Sinorhizobium fredii: one gene and its partner. The protein of the gene in region 1 binds, or shares a complex with, the protein of each later gene. Links are inferred from orthologs where the notes say so. Each region holds a gene or a part of one and is shown in the gene's direction. Other genes may lie near its edges.

Evidence for each region.
Region 2: the proteins of NXT3_RS31475 (region 1) and NXT3_RS27380 are in contact, whole or in part, in a solved structure (PDB 3PUV), measured with the Escherichia coli proteins. The link is inferred for Sinorhizobium fredii from one-to-one orthologs.

What each region holds. Positions count from the first base shown.
Region 1 is NZ_CP024310.1:1,678,986-1,693,963, reverse strand. Bases 7,588-10,420 are described here. They hold NXT3_RS31475 (ABC transporter substrate-binding protein), read left to right. Parts: upstream 7,588-8,289; coding sequence 8,290-9,552; downstream 9,553-10,420. Other genes in these bases: NXT3_RS31470 (carbohydrate ABC transporter permease), read left to right, coding at 9,792-10,420; NXT3_RS31480 (substrate-binding domain-containing protein), read right to left, coding at 7,588-7,927. Outside these bases: NXT3_RS31515 (hypothetical protein), read left to right, coding at 41-661; NXT3_RS31510 (glutathione S-transferase family protein), read left to right, coding at 928-1,575; NXT3_RS31505 (hypothetical protein), read left to right, coding at 1,705-2,256; pepT (peptidase T), read right to left, coding at 2,288-3,520; NXT3_RS31495 (dodecin), read left to right, coding at 3,752-3,961; NXT3_RS31490 (MFS transporter), read right to left, coding at 4,035-5,216; NXT3_RS31485 (TIGR03862 family flavoprotein), read right to left, coding at 5,658-6,869; more of NXT3_RS31480, read right to left, coding at 6,896-7,587; more of NXT3_RS31470, read left to right, coding at 10,421-10,778; NXT3_RS31465 (carbohydrate ABC transporter permease), read left to right, coding at 10,778-11,608; NXT3_RS31460 (ABC transporter ATP-binding protein), read left to right, coding at 11,676-12,701; NXT3_RS31455 (ThuA domain-containing protein), read left to right, coding at 12,847-13,632; NXT3_RS31450 (Gfo/Idh/MocA family protein), read left to right, coding at 13,644-14,732; NXT3_RS31445 (SPW repeat protein), read right to left, coding at 14,857-14,978. UniProt on the Escherichia coli protein: Part of the ABC transporter complex MalEFGK involved in maltose/maltodextrin import. Binds maltose and higher maltodextrins such as maltotriose.
Region 2 is NZ_CP024310.1:759,043-774,168, reverse strand. The notes cover bases 3,833-6,813. They hold NXT3_RS27380 (carbohydrate ABC transporter permease), read left to right. Parts: upstream 3,833-4,869; coding sequence 4,870-5,757; downstream 5,758-6,813. Other genes in these bases: NXT3_RS27370 (Gfo/Idh/MocA family protein), read left to right, coding at 6,798-6,813; NXT3_RS27375 (Gfo/Idh/MocA family protein), read left to right, coding at 5,780-6,796; NXT3_RS27385 (carbohydrate ABC transporter permease), read left to right, coding at 3,921-4,877; NXT3_RS27390 (ABC transporter substrate-binding protein), read left to right, coding at 3,833-3,915. In the rest of the region: NXT3_RS27405 (dihydrodipicolinate synthase family protein), read right to left, coding at 1-459; NXT3_RS27400 (Gfo/Idh/MocA family protein), read right to left, coding at 463-1,611; NXT3_RS27395 (TetR/AcrR family transcriptional regulator), read right to left, coding at 1,736-2,416; more of NXT3_RS27390, read left to right, coding at 2,629-3,832; more of NXT3_RS27370, read left to right, coding at 6,814-7,871; NXT3_RS27365 (ABC transporter ATP-binding protein), read left to right, coding at 7,892-8,971; NXT3_RS27360 (adenylate/guanylate cyclase domain-containing protein), read left to right, coding at 9,097-10,869; NXT3_RS27355 (LysR family transcriptional regulator), read right to left, coding at 11,003-11,902; NXT3_RS27350 (carboxymuconolactone decarboxylase family protein), read left to right, coding at 12,031-12,510; NXT3_RS27345 (SDR family oxidoreductase), read left to right, coding at 12,576-13,328; NXT3_RS27340 (cupin domain-containing protein), read left to right, coding at 13,391-13,813; NXT3_RS27335 (mechanosensitive ion channel family protein), read left to right, coding at 13,884-14,909; NXT3_RS27330 (RrF2 family transcriptional regulator), read right to left, coding at 14,892-15,126. UniProt on the Escherichia coli protein: Part of the ABC transporter complex MalEFGK involved in maltose/maltodextrin import. Probably responsible for the translocation of the substrate across the membrane.

The sequences.
Region 1 (14,978 bases):
GGTTGAAGACGATATGGTTGGGGCGGCGCCCTGGAGGTACATGATGATTGTTGTTGTGGAAGGCATCAGTGCGGCTGGTAAGACTACCTGGTGCAGATCTCACGGCCGATCATACCTGATCCCCGAGACGTTCCCGGCTGATCGAAAAGCTCAACCCCTTACTGGCATAGCAACCGCTCAATACTGGACCGACTTGAATGCCAGAAGATGGGGCGATGCGCTCCAGATAGAACGGGAGAAGGGTCGTGCTATATGCGACACTGACCCTTTGAAGCTGCACTATTCCTGGTGCCTTTGCCAAATCGACGCACTCCCGAAACGCCAGTGGGAACTTCAACTTCAGACAACTAGAACCGCGCTGCAGGAGGAACGGCTGGGATTCGCCGATGCATATTTCGTCAAGGTCATCGACTACCTGACAGCTAAACAACAATGTCAGGGAGACACCTCTCGCGTGCGGGATCGCTTCGAACTGCACTTTCGCTTACAGCCATTCCTCATCCGCTGGTACGAACTTCTGGAAAAGGCTTTGGGAGGCCGAGTGCTTTGGAGGTTGCCAGACGATGGGCTGCCGGCCGACGCTACTTTGGCCAGTGAACTCCGCTACGACATCAACGTATTTGATCGCTTCGTTTCTTCGTTGGAGACAAAAGCAACATAGCGCCTCGTTGCACGTGATGTCCGCATTGGGCCGAAGGCCGAAATTCACCGGTCAGCCGCAAACTTCCACGCTTGGCGCGTTCCCATCTTTAAAAAGGCATTTTGGTCGAGCGTTGGCACGTCGCTTTGAGTAAACCGACTTGATGAGCGCAAACTCACGCCCACAAGCGGCGCATGCCGACCTAATTTAGGACTATGTCGAGCATGCAATGTCGGATTCTCGTTTGGCCGGTCGTCTTCAATACGGACAAGCTATGGAGAACAACAATGGCTATCACCATTACCGCCTTTGAACGCTCGCCCGATCGCGGCCAGGGTCTGGCGCGCGACATGCGCGTTCGCTGGGCGCTTGAAGAAGTGGGTGAGCCTTACGAGGTTCGTCTGCTTTCGTTTAAGGCGATGAAGGAACCCGCGCATCGGGCACTTCAGCCTTTCGGACAAATTCCGACCTATGAGGAAGGCGATCTCGTCCTGTTCGAGTCAGGGGCGATCGTGTTCCATATCGCCGAGGGCCATGCCGGCCTGCTGCCGGACGATGCGAACGCCCGGGCGCGCGCGATCACCTGGATGTTTGCCGCGCTCAACACGGTGGAGCCGCCGATCTTCGACCGTGCCCTCGCCAAGATCCTCGAGCGCGATGAGCCCTGGTACGAAGAGCGCCTGCGTGCCCTCGAGGGAAGCATCCGGAAGCGGCTCGGCGACCTTTCCAGGCACCTTAGCAATGCCGACTGGCTCGACGGCGCGTTCAGCGCCGGTGACCTCTTGATGGTGTCGGTGCTGCTCAGGTTGAAGGGATCGGAATTACTTGAGGAATATCCGAACCTCTCCGCCTATGTCGCCCGAGGCGAAGCGCGGCCCGCATACAAGCGGGCTTTCGCCGCTCAGTTGGCGGTTTTCACCGCATGGGCCGGCTAACAAAGGCCCGCTTCGCAATGCCCGAGAATCTGCTAGGAAGAGGGCGGGTTAGAGGGACAGACGGCGGGACGCACTGCTATCGGCAAGCCTTGGGCTTCGGAAGCGTACGGCTGCCGGCAAGGGGTCTGCATGCGCTTCACGGCAGTTCTTTCGATTGGTTTCGCCATCGCTTTGGCGGGGTGTTCTCAGGTGGCGGAAAAGGCGGAGAACGCCGCCAACCGGTCGTTCACCAGCTTTGCACTGGGCAAGCCTTATGCGGAAGTCGTCAATCTCGGCCAATCGCCGATGGCGCAGCTTTCCGGCTCGGATGCGACCTTCGGGCCCCTGATCGGTGAAACGCGGCTTGCGGACGGCATGACGATCTACCGGCATATGGCGCCCGGCGCCGAGACCCAGACGGGCACGAATTTCGCCGGCCTGGTTGGCAGCTCCACGGTTTCGCAGAACAATCGGCTTTCCTACTTCCTGGTCGGCACCGACGGCATCGTCAAGGACTGGGCGACAGGTCCGGTTCAGGGCAGCGCCAGCGACTGCGTCCAATATATCGGCGGCATCGTCAACCGCTGCAACGACATGCGGCAGCTGCAGGCCTCGCTCGCGCTCTACGACATGCGGGTGACGACCAAGGCCGGCCAGCCCATTTCCAGCTGGGGCAAGCCGGCCGCGCCTGTTGTGAACTGAGCGCGCCAATTCCACCTGACGTCAATATGCGCTAGCTCCGCTCTGCCCAGACCTTCGCCAGTTCGACGATCGTCTTCACCGCCCGTTCCATGTCCTGGCGGCTCACCCATTCGAGCGGCGAGTGGAAGGCGTGGCCGCCGGCGAAGAGGTTGGCGGAAGGCAAGCCCATGAAGGACAGGCGCGACCCGTCGGTGCCGCCGCGGATGCTGCCGCGCACCGGGGTCATGCCGGCGCGGCGGATCGCTTCCAGCGCATTCTCGACGATCTCTGGGTGGCGATCGAGGATCGCCTTCATGTTGCGATACTGCTCCTTGACCTCGAATCTGTAGCCGGAGCCGGGATAATCCTCGAGGACGCGCCGGACCAGCTGATCGAGCATCGCTTCCTTGGCGGCGAGGCCGGCCTCTTCGAAGTCCCGGACGATGAAGCTCAAGGTTGCCCTTTCCATCGAACCGGTGAGCCCGGTCGGATGGACGAAGCCCTCGCGGCCGGCCGTCGTTTCCGGCGCCACGTCCTTCGGCAGCCCCGCGACGATAGCCGACGCGATCTTAATGGCGTTTTCCATCTTGCCCTTGGCGAATCCCGGATGGATGGCGACGCCGTGGATGGTGATGTCGACGCTGTCGGCCGAAAAGGTTTCGTCCTCGATATGGCCGGCGGTCTCGCCGTCGACAGTATAGGCGAACTCGGCACCGAGTTTTTCAAGGTTGACCTTGTCGACGCCGCGGCCGATCTCCTCGTCGGTCGTGAACAGGAGCTTGATCGTTCCGTGGCGGATGTTCGGATTGTCGATGAGCTGCTGGGCGGCCGTGACGATCTCGGCGAGGCCGGCCTTGTCGTCAGCGCCGAGCAGCGTCGTGCCGTCGGTGGTGATGATGTCGTTGCCGATCTGGTCGGCAAGTGCGGGATTGTCTCTGGCGCGGATCACCTGCTGCGGATCGCCGGGAAGCCGGATATCGCCGCCGCCATAGTTGCGGACGATCTGCGGCTTGACGTTCGTGCCGGTGAAATCCGGCGCCGTATCCATATGCGAGCAAAAGCAGATCACCGGCACCGGCTTGTCCATATTGGAGGGGATGGTCGCGTAGACGTAGCCGTGCTCGTCGAGATGGGCGTCGGCAAGCCCGATCGCCAGCAGCTCCTCGACCAGCAGGCGGCCGAGGTTCTTCTGTTTTTCGGTGGAGGGCTGCGTCGGCGACTTCGGGTCCGACTGGGTATCGATGACGACGTAGCGCAGGAAACGGTCGGTGACAGTGTCGGCCATGGCGAGCTCCAGGGAGGCATCGAATGGCAACCGCTATAGCCTTTGCGGCTGCCGGGGTGAATTGATTTTCGCCTTGTCGATGCGCTTTGCCGGCCGGTCGACCGGAAGTTCCGAGCTTTTGCTGGCGGCCAGGACATAACGGGGGCATGATCGTCAAGGTAGCGGCGACGCATGCCGCTCCGCACGACCATGCCAAGATGCCAAATCGGAAAACCCCTTGAGGAGGATACGGTGAGCGGGCACGTCTACAAGAAAGTCGAACTGATCGGAAGTTCCCCGAACTCGATCGACGAAGCCATCGAAACGGCGATTGCGCGGGCTTCGAAAACCATGCGGAATCTCGACTGGTTCGAGGTGGACCAGGTCCGCGGGCAGATCGTCAATGGCGAGGTGGCCCATTATCAGGTGGTGATGAAGGTAGGCTTCCGGATCGACGACTGAACGGCGCGGGAGAGGGAAGTTTGCCGGTGGGCCGGCCGTTTCGTTCGGCCCACCGGTGTTCTGACGCTAAGGCTCAGGCGCCCTGCAGGGCGGCGGTAGAACGCCGATCCAGTGCCCCGCTCCAGAGCGTCAGCAGCAAGGCGAAGGAGACGAGGACGGCACCGACCCAGGGCGTTGCGCCGAGCCCAAGGGCGGAATCGACCACCCGCCCGCCGAGCCAGGCGCCGAGGGCGATGCCGAGGTTGAAGGCGGCGATGTTGAGTGCCGAGGCGACGTCGACGGCGCGGGGGCGGTGCTCCTTGGCGAGCTGGACGACATAGAGCTGCAGCCCCGGGACATTGGCGAAGGAGAGGAAGCCGAGGGCAGCCAGCGTGGCGAGCGTCGGCACTGGCGAAGCCGCCGTGAAGGAGAAGGTGAAGAGCACCAGCGCCTGGAGGAGAAACAGGCCAGCAAGCGCCTTCACCGGATTGGCATTGGCGATCCGCCCGCCGGCGAGATTGCCGACGGCAATGGCTATGCCGTAGAGCACTAGGATCAGGCTGACGCTTTCGGCAGAAAAGCCGGTGATCTGTTCAAGGATCGGCGCCAGATAGGTGAAAGCGACGAAGGTGCCGCCATAGCCGAGTGCGGTCATGGCGAAGACGATCAGCAGGCGGCCGGAAGAAAGCACGCGGAGCTGGTCGGCAAGCCTTGCCGGGGTGGCCTTGGAGAGCCTCTTCGGCAACAGCGCTGCGATGCCGATAAAAGCGATAACGCCGAGCGCCGCGACCGCCCAGAAGGTGGTGCGCCAGCCGAAGATCTGGCCGATATGGGTGCCGATCGGCACGCCGGTGACGATCGCCACGGTGAGCCCCATGAACATCATGGCGATCGCCGAGGCGCGGCGGTTTTCCGGCACGAGATCGGCGGCGATCGTCGAGCCGACGGAGAAGAAGACGCCGTGGGCGAAGGCCGAGAGCACGCGCGCGGCAAGCAGCATTTCATAGTTTGGCGATAGCGCCGCGGCCGTGTTGCCGGCGATGAACAGCGCCATCAGGCCGAGAAGCAGCGGCTTGCGCCCGATCCGGCCGGTGAGGGCCGTGAGGACCGGTGCGCCGAAGGTGACGCCGAGCGCATAGACGCTGACGATCAGGCCGGCGAGCGGCAGGGTGATGCCGAGGTCGGCCGCGACCGTTGGCAGCAGGCCGACAATGACGAATTCTGTGGTGCCGATTGCGTAGGCCGCGATCGTCAGGGCGAAGATGGCTAAAGGCATGGCAAATCCGTTTCCGCCTCCCGTTCGGAAAGGGAAGGGAGGCTCGAGGGGCGTTGACGCGATGAGTCTTTCGCAGTGCAATATGCGGGCGGCGCGCCGCTTCGATAAGGCGCTGGCGGGTCGAAATGCCTGTGAATGAGATTCACGAATGAAGGTCAGATGGGCTTGCGGATCATGGGCCGGCCGGGCTTGGAGCGGATTTCGATCGGATGGGAAACGGTGTCAGTCGGGAGCGCTTGATACCCCCCTCTGCCCTGCTGGGCATCTCCCCCACAAGGGTGGAGATCGGCGAGTGGCAATGTCCCGCCCCATCAAATATCCAATACATGGATGTGCCTTTCGGCATGGACAGGCTGGCGTGGGGCAGAGCGGCGCTTCCAGCCAATCTCCCCCCTTGTGGGGGAGATGCCCGGCAGGGCAGAGGGGGGTGCCTCCGATGCACTAACCGCCTGCCAGCCACCTCTCGATGCCGCGGGCTGCGGCGCGTCCGGTCGCAAGGCAGGCGGTCAGCAGATAGCCGCCGGTCGGGGCCTCCCAGTCGAGCATCTCGCCGGCGGCGAAGAGGCCGGGAAGCGCCTTCAGCATGTAGTGGTCGTGGATCTGATCGAGGCCGATGCCGCCCGCCGAGGAAATTGCCTCGGCGATCGGCCGCGGCCGCAGGAGCGGGATGGGTACAGCCTTGATCGCGGCCGCAAGCCACGTCGGGTCGGCCTTGGGCGCCTCCGGCATGAGTTCGCGCAGGAGCGCCGCCTTGACACCTTCGAGTCCGGCGGCCTTTCTGAGGCGATTGGAAAAGCTTGCCTTGCCGTCCTGCCGAGCGAGGTCGCGCGTCAGGCGCTCCGCGGTCCGGCCCGGCGCCAGATCCAGCGTAAGTAAACTCTTACCATCTCGTTCGAGCCGGTCGCGCAGGCTTGCGGCATGGGCATAGACGAGGCTGCCTTCGATGCCGTGGCGGCTGACCACGAATTCGCCCTGAAGGGCGCCGGCCTCGGACGAGGCGACGACGGATTTCAGCGGTTCGCCGGCAAAGCGCTCGCGGAAGGCCGCGCTCCAGGCGACGTCGAAGCCGCAATTGGCGGGGCGGAAGGTGCGGACGTCCACGCCTCTTTCGCTGAGCCACGGCACCCAGGCGGCATCCGAGCCGAGCCGTGGCCAGCTTGCGCCGCCGAGCGCCAGCAGGGCGGCATCGCAGCGGACGATCTTGCGCCCTTCCGGCGCCTCGAAGAGATAGCCGTCTTCGGCAAAGCCCAGCCAGCGATGGCGGGTCAGCAGCGTGACCCCCTGGCCCTCCAGCCGGCGCAGCCAGGCGCGCAAGAGCGGCGAGGCCTTCATCGCCTTCGGAAAGACGCGGCCGGAGGAGCCGACGAAGGTCTCGGTGCCGAGGCCTTCCGCCCAGGCCCGCACGTCGTCCGGAGTGAAGGCGTCGAGGGCCGGGCGCAGGCGATCGGAGGCGGCGCCGAAGCGGGTGGCGAAACGGCGATAGTCTTCGCCATGAGTGATGTTGAGGCCGGACTTGCCGGCGAGCAGGAACTTGCGGGCGGCGGTCGGCATCGCCTCGTAGATCGTCACCGCATAATCGGCCGTGGATAGCACCTCGGCGGCCATCAGGCCGGCCGGCCCACCGCCGATGATCGCGATTTCTCTCCCTTCCATCAATACTCCGTTCATTCGAGCTGCAGTCAGGAGCGTGGTTCGGTCTGCGGCGGCGGAGCGGTCGACTCGCGCAGGATGAGTTCGACGGGCCAGAGCTCATGGATCTCTTCCGCCGTCCGCCCGCCGAGGAGTTGCAGCACGAGGTCCGCCGCTCGTGCCCCAGCCGCGCGGATCGAGGAGCGGGTCGCCGACAGCGACGGCACCATGTTGTCGGCCGTCAGATAGGGAAAGACGTCGTCATGGGCGATCACCGATATGTCCCGTCCGACGACCAGCCCGCGGGAACGCACGGCGCGGTAGATCCCAAGTGCCGTCATCATCGAGCCGGCGACGAATGCCGTCGGCCGCGGCGATTGCTCGAGAAAGGACCGGGCGAAGCGGAAGCCGAGTTCGTCGGTGAAATGGCCGTGGGCGACGAGGCGCGGATCGAAGGGAAGGCCCCGCTCCTCGAGGGCGTCGCGATAGCCCTTGTCGCGGTGCAGGGAAAAGGTTCGGCCGGCACGGCCATTGATCATCGCGATGCGCCGGTGACCGAGATCGATGAGATGCGATGTCGCCCGCCGGATCGCACCTTCGTTGTCGATGTCGAGCCACGCGTGCGGCACGTCAGTCTCGGAGCGGCCGTGCACCAGGAAAGGAAAGCCGAGCTCACGAAGAAAGGCGATGCGCTCGTCGTTCGGCTCCGGCGAATGGACGATCACCGCATCAACCCGGCCGCTGGTGACGAGCCGGCTGAAGAGCGGAATCTCGTCGGTCAAACCCCGGTCCGCCGTCGGGCTGACGAGAATGTCGATGTCCTCTCCGTCGAGCCTCTCGGCCATACCGCTCATGAATTCGGCAAACTGAAATTCCCCTGTGCGGCCCATGACGACGCCGATCGCCCCGGCGCGTCCAGTAACCAGGCGCACAGCGTTGATATTTGGGCGATAGCCGAGCCGCACGGCCTCTTCCGCGACGCGTTTACGGGTCTTCTCGCTGACCTCCGGATAGCCGCTGAGCGCGCGGCTGACCGTCGTCGGGGAAAGCCCCAGTTGGCGGGCGAACTCCTTGAGCTTCATGCGGCCTATCTATTCCTTAACCCCTTTGCCTCGATGAGGAATATACGCCTTTTACACCAGGGACAACCGATCGGCGCTCCTCGTACTTGCCCACCCGATGGCGTGACATTTAGCCAAATCGTTTTAAAATTTTGCGTGTTGCACGACCGATAAATTTTCGGGGCAGAATTTTCAAAGAGGAGTTGTAAACGGCGTAAGGCGCTGAAACAACGGCGTTAAGTTCCTTCGCATCTGGCGAATGCCGGAATGTGCAGCGGCGTATTGACAACAATCGGGCCTTCTGACAGTTTTTTCCAGCCAAACCGTTTTCGAATTTTCTGAGGAGCTTTCGAGCGGTGGGGGATTTGGAGGAGCCATCGACCATGACACTGCTTCTGAGGACCTTGACTTTCTGCGCCGCTCTCGGCGCCGCTGATCTTGCCGCCGCCGCCGAGCTCTCGCTCGCTGCCAACACCACCGGCAAGAACGTGAATTTCATGCGCGAGCAGCTCGACGCCTTCGAGAAGAAGACCGGCCACAAGGTCAGTCTCGTCACCATGCCGCCATCGAGCAGCGAGCAGTTCAGCCAGTACCGGCTGTGGCTGGCCGCCGGGAACAAGGATGTCGACGTCTATCAGACGGACGTCATCTGGGCGCCGCAGCTCGCCGATCAATTCGTCGATCTGACCAAGGCTGCGAAAGACGTCGCCGGTGAACATTTCCCGTCGATCATCCAGTCGCAGACCGTCAACGGCAAGCTGGTGGCGCTGCCGATTTTCACCGACGCGCCGGCGCTCTACTACCGCAAGGATCTGCTGGAGCAATACGGCAAGGCGCCGCCGAAGACCTGGGACGAATTGGCGTCGACCGCCAAGGAGATCCAGGAGAAGGAGCGTGCCGCCGGAAAGGCGGACGTCTGGGGCTTCGTATTCCAGGGCAACGCCTATGAGGGGCTGACTTGCAATGCGCTCGAATGGATCAAGTCCTCCGGCGGCGGCCAGATCGTCGAGCCCGACGGGACGATTTCCGTCAACAACGAGAAGGCGGCCGCGGCCATCGAGCGCGCCAAGGCATGGATCGGCACGATCTCGCCTGAGGGCGTGCTTGCCTATCAGGAGGAAGAGTCGCGCGGCGTCTGGCAGACCGGCAATGCCGTCTTCATGCGCAACTGGCCCTATGCCTATGCGCTCGGCAACGGTGATGACAGTGCCGTCAAGGGCAAGTTCGACGTCATGCCGCTGCCGACCGCGACCGATGGCGAAAAGCCCTCCTCGACGCTTGGCGGCTGGAACCTCGCGGTGTCGAAATATTCCGACGAGCAGCAAGCTGCGATCGAGCTCGTCAAGTTCCTCTCGTCCAAGGAAGTGCAGAAGGCGCGGGCGCTCCAGCTGTCACAGCTGCCGACGATCGCCGCCCTTTACGACGATCCGGAAATCGCCGCCGCCCAGCCCTTCATGCCGAACTGGAAGCCGATCTTCCAGAGCGCCGTGCCGCGTCCCTCCGCAGTGACCAAGGTCAAGTATAACGAGGTGTCCTCGAAGCTCTGGAGCGCCGTTCACAACACGCTCTCCGGCGACGGAACTGCCGCCGAAAATCTCGAACTCTTGGAGGTAGAGCTGACCGAGCTCAAAGGCGACAGCTGGTAAACCTCCCCGGGCGGGGAGGCACTGTAAAACTCTGTACCTCTCTCCCCGCCTTGCAGCCGTCGCCGGGGATGGCGGCCACTCCGGCCGCCATCCCCTTAGAACCTGGAGCGAGATGCGCTCACCTAAAATCGCGCCGCCGCTCTATCTGTCTGTTTTTGCCGCGTTTGTGCGAGGTCGGGTGACTTCACCTGACTGCAAAATGCTCTGGCGAAAGCCGAACGGCAAAGGGGAGCCAATCCATGACCGATCTCACTGTCGCGGACCCGCCGGCCGCGCTTGCGCATGCGAGACATATCAATTCGGACCTGAAGGCCCAGCGGGTCCGCTCCGCCTGGGTGTTCCTGGCGCCGACGCTCCTGGTCTTGGCGCTGGTCGCCGGCTGGCCGCTCGTCAGGACCATCTATTTCAGCTTCACCAATGCGTCGCTGACCAACCTTTCCGGCGCCGAGTTCGTCGGCCTGCAGAACTATCTTTCCTGGATCACGCTGAAGAGCGGCCGCACAATCTACAAGGGCCTGCTCGCCGATCCGGCCTGGTGGAACGCGGTCTGGAACACGCTGAAATTCACCGTCGTCTCGGTCAGCATCGAGACGGCGCTGGGGCTCGTCGTGGCGCTGGTGCTGAACGCCCATTTCCCCGGCCGCGGCCTCGTTCGCGCGGCGATCCTCATTCCCTGGGCGATCCCGACGATCGTCTCGGCCAAGATGTGGGCCTGGATGCTCAACGACCAGTTCGGCATCCTGAACGAGATATTGCTCGGGCTCGGCCTGATCAGCCAGAAGATCGCCTGGACCGCAAGTCCAGATACGGCGATGGTGGCGGTGCTCATCGTCGACGTCTGGAAGACGACGCCGTTCATGGCCCTCTTGATCCTCGCCGGACTGCAGATGGTGCCGGTCGACATCTACGAGGCGGCGAGGATCGACGGGGTGCATCCGCTCAAGGTATTCTGGCGGGTAACATTGCCGCTTATCCGGCCGGCGCTGATGGTGGCGGTGATCTTCCGCATGCTCGACGCGCTGCGCATCTTCGACCTGATCTACGTGCTGACGCCCAACAATGCGCAGACGAAGACGATGTCGGTACTCGCCCGCGAGAACCTGTTCGATTTCGACAAGTTCGCCTATGGGGCGGCCGCCTCGACGATGCTGTTTTTGATCATCGCCTCGATCACCGTCCTCTACATGTGGTTCGGGCGCGTCAATTTCGATGGAGGGGAGCGCTGATGGCCGCCACGCTTGCAAAGCGCACCGCTTTCTACCTGCTCGTCGCCACGATCATCGTGATTGCGGTCTTTCCGTTCTATTACGCGATCCTGACCAGCCTCAAATCCGGCACCGCCCTGTTCCGCGCCGATTACTGGCCGAGCGAACTGTCGCTGGCGAATTACACCAGCGTCGTCTCGAGCGGCAGTTTCATCCGCAATCTCGGGAATTCGCTGCTGGTGGCAACGCTGGTCGTCGCCATCTCGCTGCTGTTCGCGGTCACCGCCGCTTACGCGCTCGGCCGGGTGCGCTTCCGGGGCCGGTCGCTGCTGCTCTTGACCATTCTGTCGGTGTCGATGTTCCCGCAGATCGCCGTTCTTGCCGGTCTCTTCGAGCTCATCCGTGGCATCGGCATCTTCAACACGCCGCTGGCGCTGATCTTTTCCTACATGATCTTCACCCTGCCCTTCACCGTCTGGGTGCTGACCACCTTCATGCGCGACCTGCCGGTGGAGATCGAGGAGGCGGCGATCGTCGACGGCGCTTCGCCCTGGGTGATCATCACGCGGGTGTTCATGCCGCTAATGTGGCCGGCCTTGGTCACCACCGGCCTGCTCGCCTTCATCGCCGCCTGGAACGAATTCCTGTTCGCCCTGACGTTTACTTCGTCGGACGTGCAGCGCACCGTGCCGGTAGCGATCGCGCTGCTTTCGGGCAGCAGCAACTTCGAAATCCCCTGGGGCAACATCATGGCCGCATCGGTGATCGTCACGGTACCGCTCGTGGTGCTGGTGCTGATCTTCCAGCGGCGGATCATTTCCGGCCTGACGGCCGGTGGCGTCAAAGGCTAGCGCGGGATGAGGAAAAGTGTGCGCGGTTTTCCGCCCGCATCCCGCGTGATTTAGGGAGTTAAGAGAGATGGCAGAGCTGCAATTGCGCGACATTCGCAAGGCCTTCGGCGCCTATGAGGTGATCAAGGGCGTCAGCATGGACATAAGGGCAGGGGAGTTCATGGTTTTCGTCGGCCCTTCCGGCTGCGGGAAATCGACTCTGCTAAGATTGATCGCCGGTCTGGAGGAGATCACCTCCGGCACACTCGCCTTCGACGGGAAGGTGGTCAATCATCTCGTCCCGTCGAAACGCGGCATCGCCATGGTGTTCCAGTCCTATGCGCTCTATCCGCACATGACGGTCTTCGAGAACATGGCCTTCGGTATGCAACTTGCCGGCAAGGACAAGGAGCAGTGCCGCAAGCGGGTCGAGGCGGCGGCGGAGATGCTGCAGCTCACTCCCTATCTTCAGCGCCTGCCGCGTCAGCTCTCGGGCGGCCAGCGGCAGCGCGTCGCCATCGGTCGGGCGATCGTGCGCGATCCGAAGGTCTTCCTATTCGACGAGCCGCTTTCCAATCTCGATGCGGCGCTGCGGGTTGCGACCCGCATCGAGATCGCCAAGCTACATCGCAGCATGCACAAGACGACGATGATCTATGTCACCCACGACCAGGTCGAGGCGATGACGCTCGCCGATCGCATCTGCGTGATGCGCGACGGGCGCGTCGAGCAGATCGGCACGCCGCTCGAGCTTTATGAAAACCCGAACTCGGTGTTTGTCGCCGGCTTCATCGGCTCGCCGAAGATGAACTTCCTCTCGGGCGCCTTTGCCGAGCTCTACCAGGCTGCGACGATCGGCATTCGGGCCGAGCACCTTGAGATCGCCGAGGACGGGCAATGGACAGGAACCGTCGTCCACTCCGAAATGCTCGGATCGGACAGCTATATCTATCTCGACATCGGCACCGGCGAACCGGTGATCGTCCGCGAGAACGGCACGTCCCGGCATCAGCCCGGGGAGACGCTGCCGATCTCGCCGCAGGCCGGACAGATCCACCGCTTCGATGCGGCGGGGCGGTCGATCGGCCGGCAGATCATGCGAGGTGCCGCCTGATTTAGATCGCATCGATTTCGGATCATTTCCAAAAGCCAGACGTTAGACCCGGTAGGGCGAAATCCCAGCCCGACCTCGGTCGACTGATTCAATTCACGGACAGCGGGCACCCGCGGCGGATGCCCCAACCAGCAGGAGAACGACCTTGTCTATCAACGCCATCGTATGGGGTGAGAACATCCATGAGCAGACGAATGCCGTCGTCAGGGAAATCTATCCGGACGGCATGCACAACACGATCGCTAAGGCGCTCAACAGCGATCCGGCGATCAAGGCGACGACGGCGACGCTGCAGGAGCCGGAGCACGGGCTGAGCGAAGAGCGGCTGGCATCGGCCGACGTGCTTCTGTGGTGGGGCCACAAGGATCACGGCGCCGTCGACGACAGGATCGTCGAGCGGGTCGCCAAGCGGGTCTGGGAGGGGATGGGGCTGATCGTGCTGCATTCCGGTCATTTCTCGAAGGTCTTCAAGCGGCTGATGGGCACGCCCTGCGCGCTGAAATGGCGCGAAGCGGGCGAGCGCGAGCGCGTTTGGGTGGTCAACCCGCGCCATCCGATTGCCGAAGGCCTCGGCGACAATTTCGTCATCGAGCACGAGGAGATGTATGGCGAGCAGTTCTCCGTGCCAGAGCCGCTGGAGACGGTGTTCATCTCCTGGTTCGCCGGCGGCGAGGTGTTCCGCTCGGGGCTGACCTGGCGGCGCGGCGCCGGCAGTATCTTCTATTTCCGCCCAGGTCACGAGACCTACCCGACCTATCATGATGAGACGGTTCAGCACGTGTTGCGCAATTCGGTGAAATGGGCCTACAACCCGCAAGGCACCTACAAGGCGATCCACGAGGCGCCGAACGTGCCGGTGGAAAAGGCGCTGGAGCCAATCGTCGAGCGCGGCCCGAAGTTGCACCGCGCCGGCGAAGCCGGTTACAGATGAGGAGGGGGCCTATGCGTCTCTTGATCGTTGGAACCGGCGGCATGGCGAACAGCCATGCAAACGCCTTCGCCAAGATAGACGGCGTCGAGATGGTCGGCGCCGTCGATGTCGACCCGAACCGCGCCAAGGCCTTTGCCGAGCAACACGGCATCGAGCACACCTTCACATCGCTGGAGGAGGCGATCGCTAGGGGTGAGTTCGACGCCGCGACGAATGTCACGCCAGATAAGGCGCACCATCCGACAACGCTGGCGCTGATTGCCGCCGGCAAGCACGTGCTTTGCGAGAAACCGCTGGCGGAGAATTACGAGAAGGCCGCGGAAATGGCCGCGGCGGCGGAACGCTCCGGTCTCGTCGCTATGGTCAACCTCACCTACCGCAATGTGGCGCCGCTGCAGAAGGCGCGCGAACTGGTGCTTTCCGGCGCGATCGGCGAGGTCAGGCATCTGGAAGCCTCCTACCTGCAGAGTTGGCTGGTCTCGAAGGCGTGGGGCGACTGGGCAAGCGAATCGAAATGGCTGTGGCGGCTCTCGACCAAGCACGGCTCGAACGGCGTGCTCGGCGACGTCGGCATCCACATTCTGGATTTCGCCGGCTACGGCGCCGGGATTTCGGTCGAGCGGGTGTTCGCCCGACTGAAGGCCTTCGACAAGGCACCCGGCAACCGCATCGGCGAATATGACCTCGATGCCAATGACAGTTTCGCGATGACGGTGGAGTTCGACAGCGGCGCCATGGGCGTCATCCATGCGAGCCGCTGGGCGACCGGACACTTGAACGAGCTGCGGCTGAGGCTGCATGGCGACAGAGGTGCGCTGGAGGTGATCCACACGCCGGACGGCTCGAGCCTGCGGGCGTGCCTCGGTGCCGACGTCGAAAAGGCCATCTGGCGCGAGGTCGATGCGGGGACGGTGCCGACCAATTATGAGCGTTTCGTCGCCGCGGTTCGGACGGGGCAGATGGCCGAGCCCGGCTTCCGCCATGCCGCCGACCTGCAGAAGGTGCTTGATCTGGCGATCGAAACCGAGCGCGAACGGCGGGAACTCGGCGTCGCCGAGATGCAATGGGTCCAGGACGGGCGGCTCGCCGTCGGCGGGTGACACAAAACTGCTCCCGCCTTCAGGTCATTCCAAAGGCGGGAGACAGGCATCGCGATCGGCGTTCACAGGAACGCCGCTCCATTGAAACGATGACGGCTTCGGTTTGAACCGAAGCCGTCGCGTTTCAGGCGTGCGAATGGTGACGATAATCCCAGACCGCCCAGGCGGCGATTGCCGCGACGAGCACGCCGAGGATGACGTGAGTCCACATCGCGTTCACATTCGCCATGAAGCCGAGCAACCAGG
Region 2 (15,126 bases), 920 kb from region 1 along the record:
GATAATCCGCCCGCCTTCGGCTTCGATCGTCTCGATTTGGCTCTCATAGGCCTCGAGGATGTCGTCGATCGTCACCTCCGGGCCGGGCGTCAGATGGTCTGTGCCGGCACCGCAGGCAATAAGCGCACCTGGCCGACCGCGGGCTTCGGCAAGCGCCCGGCGGATGAGCTCGCGGGCCTCCGGCCAGCCAAGCCCCATGCCGCGCTGGGCGGTGTCCATCGCTTCGGCGACCCCGAGGCCGAGGTCCCAAAGCCGGTGGCGGAAGGCGAGCGTCCGCTCCCAATCGATTGCCGGATTGAGCCACGGATCGTTGTCGGCGAGCGGATCGGCGACGACATGTGCCGCCGCGAAGGCTACGCGCGGGAAGGCCGCCGCATCCCGCTTCCTGAGCGGAACCGGCCGGCCGCTGAGCTCGTAGCGGACGAGCCTGCCTTCGAGGGGAAGATCGATGCTCGCCATGGCTCAGAACTCCAGTTCCGGAACATCGAGCCAGCGGCGCTCTTCCCAGGACTTCAGCCCCAGCTCGGCAAGCTGCACGCCCTTGGCGCCGGCCTCGAGGCCGTAGGGCCAGGGCGCATCCTCGGCGACGTGACGCAGGAACATTTCCCATTGCGCCTTGAAGCCATTGTCGAAGATCTGCGTGTCCGGCACCTCGTCCCAGGTCTTGTAAAAATCGATGGTCTGCGGCTGGTCCGGGTTCCAAACCGGCTTCGGCGTGTTGACGCGGTGCTGGGTCCAGCACTTCGTCAGCCCGGCGACGGCCGAGCCATGCGTCCCGTCGACCTGGAAGGTAACGAGATCATCACGGCGGACGCGCACGGCCCAGGAGGAATTGATCTGCGCGATCACGCCGCCCTCGAGCTCGAAGGTGGCATAGGCCGCGTCGTCGGTATCGCAATCATAGGTCCGGCCCTGCTCGTCGACGCGGCGCGGAATATGGGTCGCCCCGAGGCAGGAGACGGCCTTGACCTCGCCGAAGAGATTGTCGAGCACATAACGCCAATGGCAGAGCATATCGAGAATGATGCCGCCGCCATCGTTCTTCCGGTAATTCCAGGAGGGCCGCTGGGCCGGCACGCCCCAGGCTCCCTCGAAAACCCAATAGCCGAACTCACCGCGCACCGAGAGAATCTTGCCGAAGAAGCCCGACTCCTTGAGCAGCGCCAGCTTGCGCAGGCCGGGCAGGAACAGTTTGTCCTGCACCACGCCATGCTTCAGACCAGAGGCCCGCGCCTTGCGGGCCAGTTTTACCGCCACCTTCAGGTCATCGGAGATTGGCTTCTCGCAATAGACATGCTTGCCTGCATCGAGCGCCCTGCTGATCAGTTCGGCGCGCATCAGCGTCGTGCCAGCATCGAAGAAGATCTGGTCGTTCGGATCGGCCAGGGCGTCGTCGAGGTCGGTCGTCCAGCGGGCGATGTTGTGGCGCTTTGCCAGTTGCTCCATCTTGTCGCGGTTGCGCCCGACGATGATCGGATCGATCTCCAGCCGCTCGCCGGATGTGAGCGCGATGCCGCCCTTATCGCGAATGGCCAGTATCGAGCGCACGAGGTGCTGGTTGTAGCCCATCCGGCCCGTGACACCGTGCAGAATTATCCCCAAACGTGGCATGCGGCTTCCCTCCCTGACAGGCCTCGTGGGAGTGGACCAGCCCTCCCAAAGCCAGTAACTAAACAGTTACTTTGTGGCAGAGAAAAATCCCACTTGTCAACATTAAAAACGACAGGACTGCAATTCAGCGGCGAATGGAGGCCAGAGTCACCTGGACGATGTGACGTCTCCAGTCCTCGAGATTGGCCTCCTCCATGAGGTCCCGGCCAAAAATCGTCGACAGCGTGTGCCGGTTGGAGAGATAGAAATAGCCGAGCGCGGCAATCGTCAGATAGACGTTCAACGGATCGGCATCGACGCGGAACAGACCCTTCGCCTTGCCGCGATCGAGCAGGTCGGCGAGCTTGTCGATGAAATGCGAATGCAGTTCCTTGAGTCGCGTCGACTGGCGCAGCCAGCGGGCACCGTGCAGGTTCTCGGTGCCGAGAAGGCTCAAAAACTCCGGGTGCTCCCGGAAGTATTTCCAGGTGAACATGGCAAGCTCCGCCACCCCCTGCTCCGGTGCCAAGTCGCTCAAGTTCAACGATCTTTCGGCCGTACGGATGCCGATATAGGCCTCTTCCAGAACGGCAAGGTAGAGCTGCTCCTTGTCGCCGAAATAGTGATAGAGCATGCGCTTGTTGGTGCCGGCCCGCTCGGCAATCGCATCGACCCGGGCGCCGCCGATGCCGTTCTCGGCGAACTCGACTGTCGCGGCGGCGAGGATCGAGGCGCGCGTGCGCTCCGGGTCGCGACTTCCGGCCCGCTCCGCCCGGCCGCCAACGCCTGCTTTTTTCGCTTTCCCTTCCGCCTGCACCTTGTCCATTCCGCCACCTCCGGCACCTCTTGCCAGCCGTGGCGATCGGTGCGACATTGTAAAAAAATATTACAAGATAATGATACCTTCGCACACAACTGCTTGACAGGCTCATCGCTTGTCCATAGTTTGTAACCAATTAGTTATTTGTTGCAAGAGGACGGCGTAACGAAACCAGGGAACGGAACGTTGTGGAGGCGTTCCTGAGGGAGGAGGAACCAATGACAATGCGCATGACCAGACGCAGCGTGCTCGCCGGAGGGGCGGCACTTCTTTCATATTCCATGCTGGCATCGAGTGCGCTTTCTCAGGAAGCGCGGCTGAGAATGCTGTGGTGGGGCTCGCAGGCCCGCGCCGACCGCACCAACAAGGTCAACCAGCTCTTTCAGGAACAGAACTCGGGCGTCGCCATTAACGGCGAGTTCCTCGGCTGGAGCGACTACTGGCCCCGGCTTGCGACCCAGGTCGCCGGCCGCAACGCGCCGGATATCATCCAGATGGACTATCGCTACATCGTCGAGTATGCCCGGCGCGGCGCGCTGGCGCCCCTCAACGATTATCTCGGCTCGGTGCTGAAAGTCGAGGATTTCGACAAGGTGCAGATCGAGGGCGGCAGCGTCGACGGCAAGCTCTACGGCATCAGCCTCGGCGCCAATTCGGCGGCGATGATGGTCAACACCGTCGCCTTCGAGGAAGCCGGCATCGATCTACCGACGCCGGCGACCACCTGGGACGATCTGGCAAGGATCGGCGCCGAGATCACCAAGGCCGGCAAGCGCAAGGGCTTCTACGGTATCGCCGACGGCAGCGGCGTTGAACCGCTCCTGGAAAACTGGCTGCGCCAGCGTGGGAAGGCGCTCTTCACGGCCGACGGCAAGATCGCCTATGACGCGAACGATGCCGCCGACTGGTTCGCCATGTGGGCGGCCATGCGCGAAGCCAAGGCCTGCGTGCCGCCGGATATCCAGGCGCTCGATCAGTATACCCCTGAGACGAGTCCGCTGTCGCTCGGCAAGGCTGCCGCCTCCTATGCCCATTCCAACCAGTTCGTCACCTATCAGGGCATCAACAAGGACAAGCTGGCGCTCAGCAACTTTCCCTTGATCGGCAACGATGCCAAAGGCGGCCACTACCGCAAGCCGTCGATGTTCTTCTCGGTCTCGGCCCAGACGAAGGACCCGGAGCTCGGCGCGAAGTATGTCAATTTCTTCGTCACCGACCCCAAGGCCGCCGAAATCCTCGGCGTCGAGCGTGGCGTACCGGAGTCGGCGGGCGTGCGTGAGAAGCTCGCGCCGACACTCGACGAGTTGGGACGCGCCATGCTCGACTACGTCTCCGGCCTCGGCGCACTTGCCGGCGACCTGCCACCGCCTCCGCCCAGCGGCGCCGGCGAGGCCGAGTTCGCCTTGCGTACCGTCGCCGAACAGGTGGGCTTCGGCCAGCTCGATGTGAAGCAGGGCGGCGAGACGCTGGTGAACGAGGTCACGCAGATCCTGTCGCGAGGGTAAGGGCTATGGCTGCCGTGCAGGATTCCGCCGTAGCCGTCGGTGCGGGCGCCAGGGGGCGCCCCGCCGGACAGGGCCGCTTCGCCGCCATCTGGACAAGACATGGTGCCGGCTACATGTTCCTGTTGCCGTGGCTCGTCGGCTTCTTCGGGCTGACGCTCGGGCCTGCCGTCGCCTCGCTCTATCTCTCCTTCACCAGTTTCGACCTGATCCGCTCTCCGGAGTGGGTCGGGACGGCCAATTACGTCCGCATCGCCACGGCCGATCCGAAGTTTGCGGCCTCGCTGAAGGTGACGTTCCTCTATGTGGTCTTGTCGGTCCCCTTCAAGCTGGCCTTCGCGCTTTTGGTCGCCATCCTTCTCGATCGCGGCGTCAAGGGCCTCACGGTCTATCGCGCCATCTTCTACCTGCCGTCGCTGCTCGGCGGCAGCGTGGCGATCGCCGTGCTCTGGCGGCAGCTCTTTGCCGGCGACGGCCTGATCAATAGTCTGCTCGCCCAGTTCGGCATCGAGGGCCCGAGCTGGATCTCGCATCCGGACTATTCGATCTGGACGCTCGTCGTCTTGAGCGTCTGGCAGTTCGGCTCGCCGATGATCATCTTCCTCGCCGGGCTGCGGCAGATCCCGACCGACATGTACGAGGCGGCAAGCCTCGACGGAGCGTCAAAGTTCCGGCAGTTCTACAAGATCACCCTGCCGCTGCTCACCCCGGTCATCTTCTTCAACGCGGTCGTGCAGACGATCGAGGCCTTCAAGGCCTTCACCCCCGCCTTCATCATCTCCGGCGGCACCGGCGGGCCGATCAACTCGACGCTGTTCTACACGCTCTATCTCTATCAGGAGGCCTTCGGGAACTTCCGCATGGGCTATGCCTCGGCGCTCGCCTGGATCCTCGTGCTGATCATCGGACTGTTCACGGCCTTCTCGTTCCTGACCTCTCGTTACTGGGTGCACTACGATGACTGACGCGACCATGAGCTCGATCACCGCACCCCCCCCGCCGACGGCCAATCGCCGCAGCCCCCTCGGTTCTGTTCTCATCCATGCCGGACTGATCGCCGCCTCCTTCGCCATGCTCTATCCGCTCTTGTGGATGGTCTCGGCATCGGTCCGGCCGGAGGACGAGATCTTCTCCTCGACGACGCTCTGGCCCTCGTCGGTGGATTTTGCCTCCTATGTCCGCGGCTGGTTCGGGCTCGACGTCAGCTTCGGACGGTTCACCTGGAATTCCGTGGTGATCGCAGTTCTGACGGTGATGGGCAATGTCATCGCCTGCTCGCTTGCGGCCTACGCCTTCGCGCGGCTGCGCTTTGCCGGCCGCAATTTCTGGTTCGCGATGATGCTCGGGACGATGATGATCCCCTATCACGTCACCCTCATCCCGCAATATGTGCTGTTCCTAGACCTCGGCTGGGTCAACACCATCCTGCCGCTGGTCGTGCCGAAGTTCCTGGCGAGCGACGCCTTCTTCATCTTCCTGATGGTGCAGTTCTTCCGCGGCATTCCGCGCGAGCTCGACGAGGCGGCGATGATGGACGGCTGCGGGCCGTGGCGCATCTACTGGAAGATCATGCTGCCGCTGTCGCTTCCCGTACTGGCGACGGCCGCGATCTTCTCCTTCATCTGGACCTGGGACGATTTCTTCGGGCCGCTGATCTATCTGAACGACATGAACACCTACACCATCCAGCTGGGCTTAAGAACCTTCGTCGATTCGAGCAGCACCTCCGACTGGGGCGGCCTCTTCGCCATGTCGACGCTGTCGCTGGTGCCTGTGTTCTTCTTCTTCCTGTTCTTCCAGCGCCTGCTGATCGAAGGCATCGCCACCACCGGCATGAAACGCTGACCGACGGAGTTCAAAGACCATCATGATCGAATTGCGTTTCGCCGCCTTCGGCCTCAACCACAATCATATCTACGGCCAGGTGAATTGCCTGCTGCGCGCCGGCGCCCGCCTCGTCGGCTTCCACGAGCCGGACGATGCGCTGGCGGCGGAATTTGCCGGCGTCTACAAGGATGCGCCGCGCATCGCGACGCTCCCCCAAATCCTCGAGGATGAAAGCATCGGCCTCATCACCACGGCGGCGGTCTCCGCCGAGCGGGCGGAACTGGCGATCCGCGCCATGCAGCACGGTAAGGACGTGCTGACCGACAAGCCGGGGATGACGAGCCTCGAGCAGCTCGCCAAGGTGCGCCGGGTCCAGGCGGAGACCGGACGGATCTACTCGATCCTCTATTCGGAGCATTTCGAAAGCCCGGCGACGGTCAAGGCCGGCGAGCTGGTCGCCGCCGGCGCCATCGGCGATGTCGTGCACCTCGTCGGCCTCGGACCGCACCGGCTGCGGCGCGATACGCGCCCGGACTGGTTCTTCCGCCGCTCAGAATATGGCGGCATCCTCACCGACATCGCCTCGCATCAGTGCGAGCAGTTCCTGTTCTTCACCGGCGCCGACGACGCGGCCATCCTTTCGGCGAGCGTCGACAACCGAAGCGTCCCCGACGAGCCCGAGCTGCAGGATACCGGCAACATTCATCTTTCGACCGCCGAGGCCACCGGCATGATCCATGTGAACTGGCTGACCCCGGACGGCATGCCGACTTGGGGCGACGGCCGGCTCTTCATCGTCGGCACGACCGGAACGATCGAGGTGCGCAAGACTGTCGACCTCGCCGGTCGCGAAGGCGGCAACCACCTCTTCCTCGCAGGTCGCTATGGTGTGGAGCACATCGACTGCTCGGCAGTCGAGCTTCCCTTCGGCCGCCAGCTGCTCGACGACATCCGCGACCGAACCGAAACCGCCATGCCGCAGCAACGCTGCTTCAAGGCCATGGAACTTGCGCTTCGCGCCCAGGCGATCGCCGAACAGAACCGGGAAAAGAACTGACATGAGCGTAAAGACAGTCGCCATCATCGGCTGCGGCATCGGCCGGTTGCACATGATCGAGGGTTACCTGCCGCATCCGGACAAGTTCCGCGTCCAGGCGATCTGCGATCTCAACGAAGAGCGCCTCAACGAATTCGGCAACGAATTCGGCATCGAGAGCCGCACCACCTCCTTCGAGGACGTGCTTGCCGATGAGACGATCGACATCGTCGACATCTGCACGCCGCCCGGCATCCATCTCGAGCAGGTGATCGCGGCGCTTGCCGCCGGCAAGCACGTCATCTGCGAGAAACCGCTGACCGGCTCGCTCGCCGGCGTCGACAAGATCATCGAAGCGGAAAAACGCGCCCGGGGCGTGCTGATGCCAATCTTCCAGTATCGCTATGGCGACGGCATCGAGAAGGCAAAGCGTATCATCGAGGCCGGGATTGCCGGCAAGCCCTATGTAGGTTCGGTCGAGACGTACTGGCTGCGCAAGCCTGAATATTATTCCGTCCCCTGGCGCGGCAAATGGGCGACCGAGCTCGGCGGCGTGCTGGTCACCCATGCGCTGCATTTGCATGACATGCTGCTGCATCTCCTCGGTCCGGTCTCCAAGGTGTTCGGCCGAGTCGCGACCCGCGTCAACGACATCGAGGTCGAGGATTGCGCCTCGGCGAGCCTGCTGATGCAGAACGGCGCCTTCGTGTCGCTGTCCTGCACGCTCGGGTCGCAGGAGCAGATCAGCCGGCTCAGGCTGCATTTCGAGAATGTCACCTTCGAGAGCAGCCATGAACCCTATACGCCGGGCAAGGATCCCTGGAAGATCATCGCGGCCAATGAGGCGGTCCAATCTCAGATAGACGAGGTGATCGGCAATTGGCAGCCGGTGTCGCCGCGCTTCACCACCCAGATGGCGCATTTCCACGCCCATTTGAACGGAGCGGCCCCGCTGCCGGTGACGACGAAGGATGCTCGGCGGGCGCTGGAACTGGTGACGGCGATCTACCAGTCGGCGGATACCGGGCGTGAGATTTCACTGCCGATCGGCCCGGACAGCCCGAAATACGCCGATTGGCGCGCCAATACGCGATAGGCGCAGGGGAGGAATTGGAAATGGCAACCAGCGTCGTTCTTCAGAAGGTCGAGAAACGCTATGGCGCGCTCGACGTGATCCACGGCATCGACCTCACCATCGATCCCGGCGAATTCGCCGTTTTCGTCGGTCCGTCCGGCTGTGGCAAGTCCACCTTGCTTCGGATGATCGCCGGGCTCGAGGAGATTTCCGGCGGCACGCTGATGCTCGACAACGACCGGATGAACGAGGTGGCGCCGGCCAAGCGCGGCATCGCCATGGTGTTCCAGTCCTATGCGCTCTACCCGCATATGTCGGTCTACAAGAATCTTGCCTTCGGCCTCGAAACGGCGGGCTACAGGAAGGCCGACATCGAGCCGAAGGTGCGCCGGGCCGCCGAGATCCTGCAGATCGAGAAGCTCCTCGACCGCAAGCCGAAGGCGCTATCGGGCGGCCAGCGCCAGCGCGTCGCCATCGGCCGGGCGATCGTGCGGGAACCGCGCATCTTCCTGTTCGACGAGCCGCTTTCCAACCTCGATGCGGAACTGCGCGTCCAGATGCGCGTCGAGATCTCCCGGCTCCACCGCGATCTCGGCAACACGATGATCTACGTGACCCACGACCAGGTGGAAGCGATGACCATGGCCGACAAGATCGTCGTCCTGAATTCCGGCCGCATCGAGCAGGTCGGCGCGCCGCTCGATCTCTACAACAACCCGGTCAACCGCTTCGTTGCCGGCTTCATCGGCAGCCCGAAAATGAATTTCCTCAAGGCGCGGATCGGCGGCGTCAGCGAAAACGAAACGGCAATCGAAGTCTGCGGCGGCACGATCCGCCTGCCGCGCCGCCTCAACGGCGCAACAGAAGGGCAGGAAGTCACTTTCGGCATCCGCCCCGAGCATCTCTCGGCCCGCGACAGCGGCATCGCGCTTGCGGCCGTCAATGTCGAGCTTGTCGAGAATCTCGGCGGCGAGACCATGCTCTACGGCATCACTCCCGACAGCCAGCAGCTGACCATCGCGCTCGAAGGTCAGCAAAAGGTGGAGCGCGGCGCCAATCTTTCGGTCTATTTCGATCCCGCCCGCTGTCACGTCTTCGGCCTGGACGGCAGGGCGATGTAGGCGACAACCAGGCAACTCGCGATCGGCTCTTCGCTGGGCACCTTAAGAAGGCGCTAATTCAAGGTAGCCGATCGCACCGGGCTGCGCTAGAATCGCCCCCCGAGCAGATCATCGGTGGCAACTCGATGAAACAGAGACTAGCCGCAATCCTGGCGGCCGATATGGCAGGCTATAGTCGGCTGATGGAAGCCGATGAAGCAGGAACGATCGCCCGCCTCAGGACGCACCGTATAGAATTGATCGACCCCGCCATCGCCAAGAACGAAGGCCGGATCATCAAAACGACGGGAGATGGCATGCTGGTCGAATTCCAGAGCGTGACCGACGCGGTGAAATGCGCCGTGGAAATCCAGCAGCGGATGAAGCGGCGCAATTCGGACGTGCCCCAGGATCGCCGGATCGAATTCAGGATCGGCATCAATCTCGGTGATATCATCTTCGACGACGACGACATCTTCGGCGATGGCGTGAACATCGCCGCCCGTATCGAACAGCTCGCCGATGTGGGTGGCATCTGCGTCACCGCTGCGGTGGCAACGCAGATTGCCGACCGCCTCGAAGTCTCTCTCGATGACCTGGGCGAGAAGACGCTGAAGAACATCACTCGTCCCGTGCATCTCTTTCGGATCGGCATCGAGGGCTCCGTCCTGCCGGCCCCGCCGGAAGAGAAGGATACGAAGCGAGCGGTCTCAAAGCCCGCGATCGTCGTGCTGCCCTTCGACAATATGAGCGGCGACCCCGAACAGGAGTTTTTCGCGGACGGTCTGACGGAGGACATCATCACCGAGCTGTCGCGCCGCCACGAGCTTTTCGTCATCTCCCGCAACTCGAGCTTCGTCTACAAGAACCAGCCTGTGAACGCGCGGGAGGTGGCCGAGAAGCTTGGAGCGCAATATCTGGTGGAAGGCAGCGTCCGCAAGATCGGCGACAGGGTGCGCGTGACGGTCCAGCTCATCGACGCGATCAACGATGCCCATGTCTGGGCCGACAAATACGACCGAAGACTGGACGACATATTCGCCATCCAGGATGAGGTGACGGCGGCAATAGCCGCGACGCTGCCCGGGCGTGTCGAGGCGGCCCAGCGAGATCAACTCGCCCGCACGAAGCCGGCGAACATGGCTGCCTATGAATGCGCGCTTACGGCCAAGGTGCTGCATCACCGCGGCACGATTGCGGATAATGAGCAGGCCCGAGCCCTGATAGACAGGGCACTCGAGCTCGACCCCGGCTATGCGCATGCCCATGCCTGGCGGGCCTGCATTCTCGGACAGGCCTGGGTTTACGGCTGGTGCGAGGACAAGGACGCGACCTGGACCGAAATCGTGGCCGAACTCGAACGCGCGCTGGCGCTTGACGACAACGACGCCGACGTGCACCGCATCCTCGCGGCGGTGAACGTCAACAACAACGCGTTGACGGCGGCCCGCTATCACCAGGAGCGCGCCCTTTCGCTCAACCCCAACTACGATCTGGTGGTGGTCCAGCAGGGCGAACTCTTGACCTGGCTCGGCCGACCGGAAGAAGGGGTCGAGTGGATCCGCAAGGCAATGCGGCTCAATCCCCATCATCCGGAACGGTTCTGGAGCCACCTCGGAAAGGCGTTTTTCGCGGCCCGGCAATATGGCGAAGCAATCGAGGCATTCATGCACCTTTCGGCAATGGACCACGTGCAGCACGCTTTCGTTGCCGCCTGCTACGGCTGGCTCGGCGACGACATTGCCGCGTCTGCGCATATGAAAAAGGTCCAGGCGCTCGCCCCCGACTTTGGCCTCGAATCCTTCCTCGCCACCTTGCACTACGCTCAGGAAGCCGACACGCAGCACATTCGCGAAGGGCTTGTCAAAGCGGGCGCGAACGATGGCCTGCCGACAGCGAACGACATCGCGGCGCAATAGAGCCCCGTCGAAGCCTGTCTCGAAGACCACGAAAACGTGGGTGTGGCGCGCCACTCCCACCGTTCATTTGGCCTGCCCCCTGCCGCGTCTTCGGCCTGGACGCAGCGATGGAGGCCCGCACTCACGCGGCGAATCAGGACACCATCAACGGATCTTGGCGGACGGCCTCGATCAGGAAGTCGAGGACGGTCCTGACGCGCAGCGGCATGTTGCGGCGCGATGGATAGACGACATTGATCGGCAGGCGAGTCGGTGGGAACTCCGGCATCACATTCACCAACCTGCCCGCCTCGATGTCCGGGCAAGCGAGGATATGGGAAAGCACCGCAAGGCCGCTGCCGGCCAGCGTCGCGCGATGGACGGCCACTGCATTGTTGGCGATCAACCGAGGTGCAATCCGTACGGCAATCTCGTCCGCCCCGTTGGAAAACGACCAGGTACGACCGTCGCCGGCCCGGCGGTAGCAGATGCATTCATGGGCGGTGAGATCGCCTGGCGATTGCGGTCCCGTTTGGCCTTCCAGGTAGGTGGGCGCTGCGACGAGGAAGGCAGTCGTCCAGCCGATCCGGCGGCACACCAGGCTGCTGTCCGTGACCGGCCCCAGGCGCACCTCGAGATCAATCCCTTCCCCGACCAGATCCGACGGCTCCTCTCGGAAGATCATTTCGACGGCGAGCCCGGGATGGCCGGCAATAAGGCTCGCGAGGCGGTCGCTCACATAAAGCCCGAGCGGCGCGGGTAGTGTGAGCCGTACCTTGCCAGAAGCCATCGTTCCATCGGCACCGGTGGTGTCGCCGAGCGCGTCCACCGCCTCGACCACCTTGAGCGCCATCGGAATGATCTGCTCGCCTTCGGCCGTCAGGGCGACTGCGCTTGTCGTGCGGTGCAGAAGGCGGGTGTTCAAATGCGCTTCCAGTGCCGATACCTGCCGGGAGACGGCCGGCTGCGTCAGATTAAGGTCGACCGCGGCTGCGGAAAACGAGCCAGTCTCGGCGACCCGGAGGAAGGTTCGCAGTGCGGATACGATGTCCATCCTCGTCCCCATACTTTCCCGCATAAGCCTTATGTCGGCAGCTTAGGGGGCGAGGGCTTTACTGTCCAGATATTACGGATATTCTCTATCCATAAGGATATCAGGTATCCTTGATTGAGGAGAGAACAATGACCCAGCGCCTGAACTACGCCCAGCAATCGCCGGAGCTTTTCAAGAAGCTTTCGGAACTCAGCATAACCCTGAAAGACAGCGTCATCGATCAGACGATCCGAGATCTCGTCAATATCCGCGCATCGCAGATCAACGGCTGCGGATTTTGCCTCGACATGCATGTGAAGGAAGCTAAAATTCACGGCGAAAGCGAGTTGCGTCTTTACCACATTGCAATCTGGCGCGAGTCGAACCTTTTCATCCCCCGCGAGCGCGCCGCACTTGCCTGGACCGAAGCCGTAACGAGGCTGCCCGAAGGCGGCATCCCCGACGAACTCTATGAGCGGGTGCGCGGCCAGCTTTCAGAGAAGGAAATCTCGGACCTGACGTTCTCGATCATGGTCATCAATGCATGGAATCGCGCCAGCATCTCCTTCAAGAACGTGCCCGGTTCCGCCGACAAGCTCTACGGTCTCGACAAGGCCGGCCTGAACTAACTCTGTGCCCTTCGCTGACCCGTCTAGCAACGCGGCGCGAATGCTGCCGCAACGGAGGTGTTTTTATGAAAATCGTCATCATAGGGGGAACCGGCCTCATCGGTTCGAAGACAGTCGAGCGCCTGCGCAAGCAGGGTCATGAGGTGATCGCCGCCTCTCCAAACACGGGCGTCAACACCATCACCGGCGAAGGACTTGCCGAAGCGCTTGCGGGCACCGACGTGGTGATCGACCTCGCAAACTCGCCGTCTTTCGAAGACGAGGCGGTGATGGAGTTCTTCGAGACGTCTAGCCGCAATCTGCTTGCGGCGGAAAAAGCGGCCGGGGTCAAGCACCACATCGCGCTTTCGGTTGTCGGTACGGAACGCCTGCAGGAGAGCGGCTATTTCCGCGCCAAGCTTGCTCAGGAACGGCTGATCAAGGGTTCAGGCGTTCCCTACACGATCGTTCACTCGACTCAGTTCATGGAGTTCCTCGGCGGTATCGCCCAGTCCGGCACCGTCGGCGACACGGTGCATCTGTCGCCAGCCTATGTGCAACCGATCGCCTCCGACGACGTCGCCGATGCCATGGCGGACGTTGCCCTTGCTCGGCCGGTCAACGGCACGATTGAGATTGCCGGCCCCGAGCGGTCGCGGCTGAGCGACCTCGTCGGTCGCTATCTCAAGGCAAGTGGCGACGCCCGTAAGGTCACGCCGGATCCCGAGGCACGCTACTTCGGAGCCCGGCTGGAGGACGGCTCGCTCGTTTCCGACAACAATCCGCGTCTTGGCCGGATCAATTTCGAACATTGGTTCGCAACCTCGGCACGGAAATGACCGGATGCCGGCGCGCAGTGCCCCCCCCGGGCGCACTGTCCAACCCATGCAGGAGCTTTGAGATGATGAAGTCGATCGTCGCCGCCGTGACAGCCACGGCAGTGATTTCCGGGTCTGCCGCGGCCCATGACACTCCCGCCGGCAAGGCCAACAAGGTTACGCTCGTCTATGAGCATCAACTGCCGAACGTTCCGGGCAAGAGCATCAGGGGCGTTCTGGTCGAATATGGTCCCGGCGGGTTTTCCGAAGCCCACACCCATCCGAGCTCCGCCTTCATCTACGCAACGGTTCTCGAAGGATCCATCCGCAGCCAGGTGAATGGCGGACCGGCCAAGGTCTACCAGGCAGGTGAGAGTTTTTCTGAGATGCCCGGCGACCGTCACGACGTGAGCGCAAACGGCAGCGAGACGAAGCCGGCCAAACTGCTGGCGGTCTTCGTCGTCGATACCGCTCAGAAGGAGTTGACCTTCCCGATCGAGAAATGACTTGAAGTGGGGCCGCATGCGGCGCATCCGGCCCGCTTTTGATCCGGACATCCTTGCAAGTGAGCCCGCCATGTTCGCCGATCCTCTTTCTCTGCCGTTCCTGCTGATCAATCTGCTTGGGATTGCCGGCATTGTCGTGTGGCATCTGCAGGGGCGCGGGCGTCCGACCGCGCGGTTGATCGTCCAGATTCTGTTTTTCACCGCCATGACCGCCACACTCGGCTTCAGCGGGATCCAGCCGCACCGGGTGGACGAGGCACATCTGAACGGGCTCGCTGCATTCCTGGCGACGTCTGCAAGAGTTCTCTGGTGGACGCATCTCGCCTGGGCGACCATCGGATTCGTGCGCATCTACATCGTGCTCGACCGCAGGCCGCGGGAAGCGCGCCTGTTTCAGGACCTGATCATCGGCATCGTCTATCTGGGTGTGGCACTGTCCATCATGGGCTTCGTCTTCGGTGCGCCGATCGGCACGCTGACGGCAACCTCCGGCGTAGTCGCCATTATCCTCGGCCTTGCCCTGCAGAATACGCTTGGCGACCTGTTCTCCGGCGTCGCACTGACGCTTGGCCGTCCCTTCGCCATCGGCGACTGGATACAGCTCGACGACGGAACCGAAGGGCGTGTCGTCGAAAACAATTGGCGTTCCACCCATCTGCTCACGCTCGCCAACAATGTCATCGTCCTGCCGAACAGCGCGCTGGCGAAGGTTGGATTGACCAACCTCAGCCGCCCGGACGAGACGCATCAGATCTTCGTGACCGTCCGTATCGCGGCAACGCATGTGCCGCACTTTGTCGAGGAGGTGCTGCGAACCGCGCTCGAAGACTGCCAGCGGATCGTCCAGGACCCGCCGCCCAGCGTCGGTCTCAAGGCAATCGACGCTGTGGCGATCGAAGCGGAGCTGCTGTTTCGCGTAGCTGGTCCGGCCAACCGAACGGCGGCGAGAAACGAAGTCATCGATCAGGTCGACCGTCACTGCAAGGAAAGTGGCCTCTCCTTCGCACTGCCGCCCCAGAGTTATCTCTACGCGCTCACTTCGCCGGACAAAGAACCGCAGGCCGTCATGGGTTCGCGCTCAACCGGCACGCTCTAGAACCCACTCGAAGCTTTTTTTCCAAAGCTCCGCCGGAACCTCCTTAGCCAAGGTGTCGATGAGATCCGACAGTTGCACACTTCGGAGCTTTTCGCGCCATGCTTCGTCTGCCTCCCACATCACACGCGCCACCGCGCAAGGGGCGCTTTCGCAATAGCCTTGCGGGCGGCACGGGTTGTTGGCGCGGATATTGTTGCAGACGAAGGTGCGTGCCTTG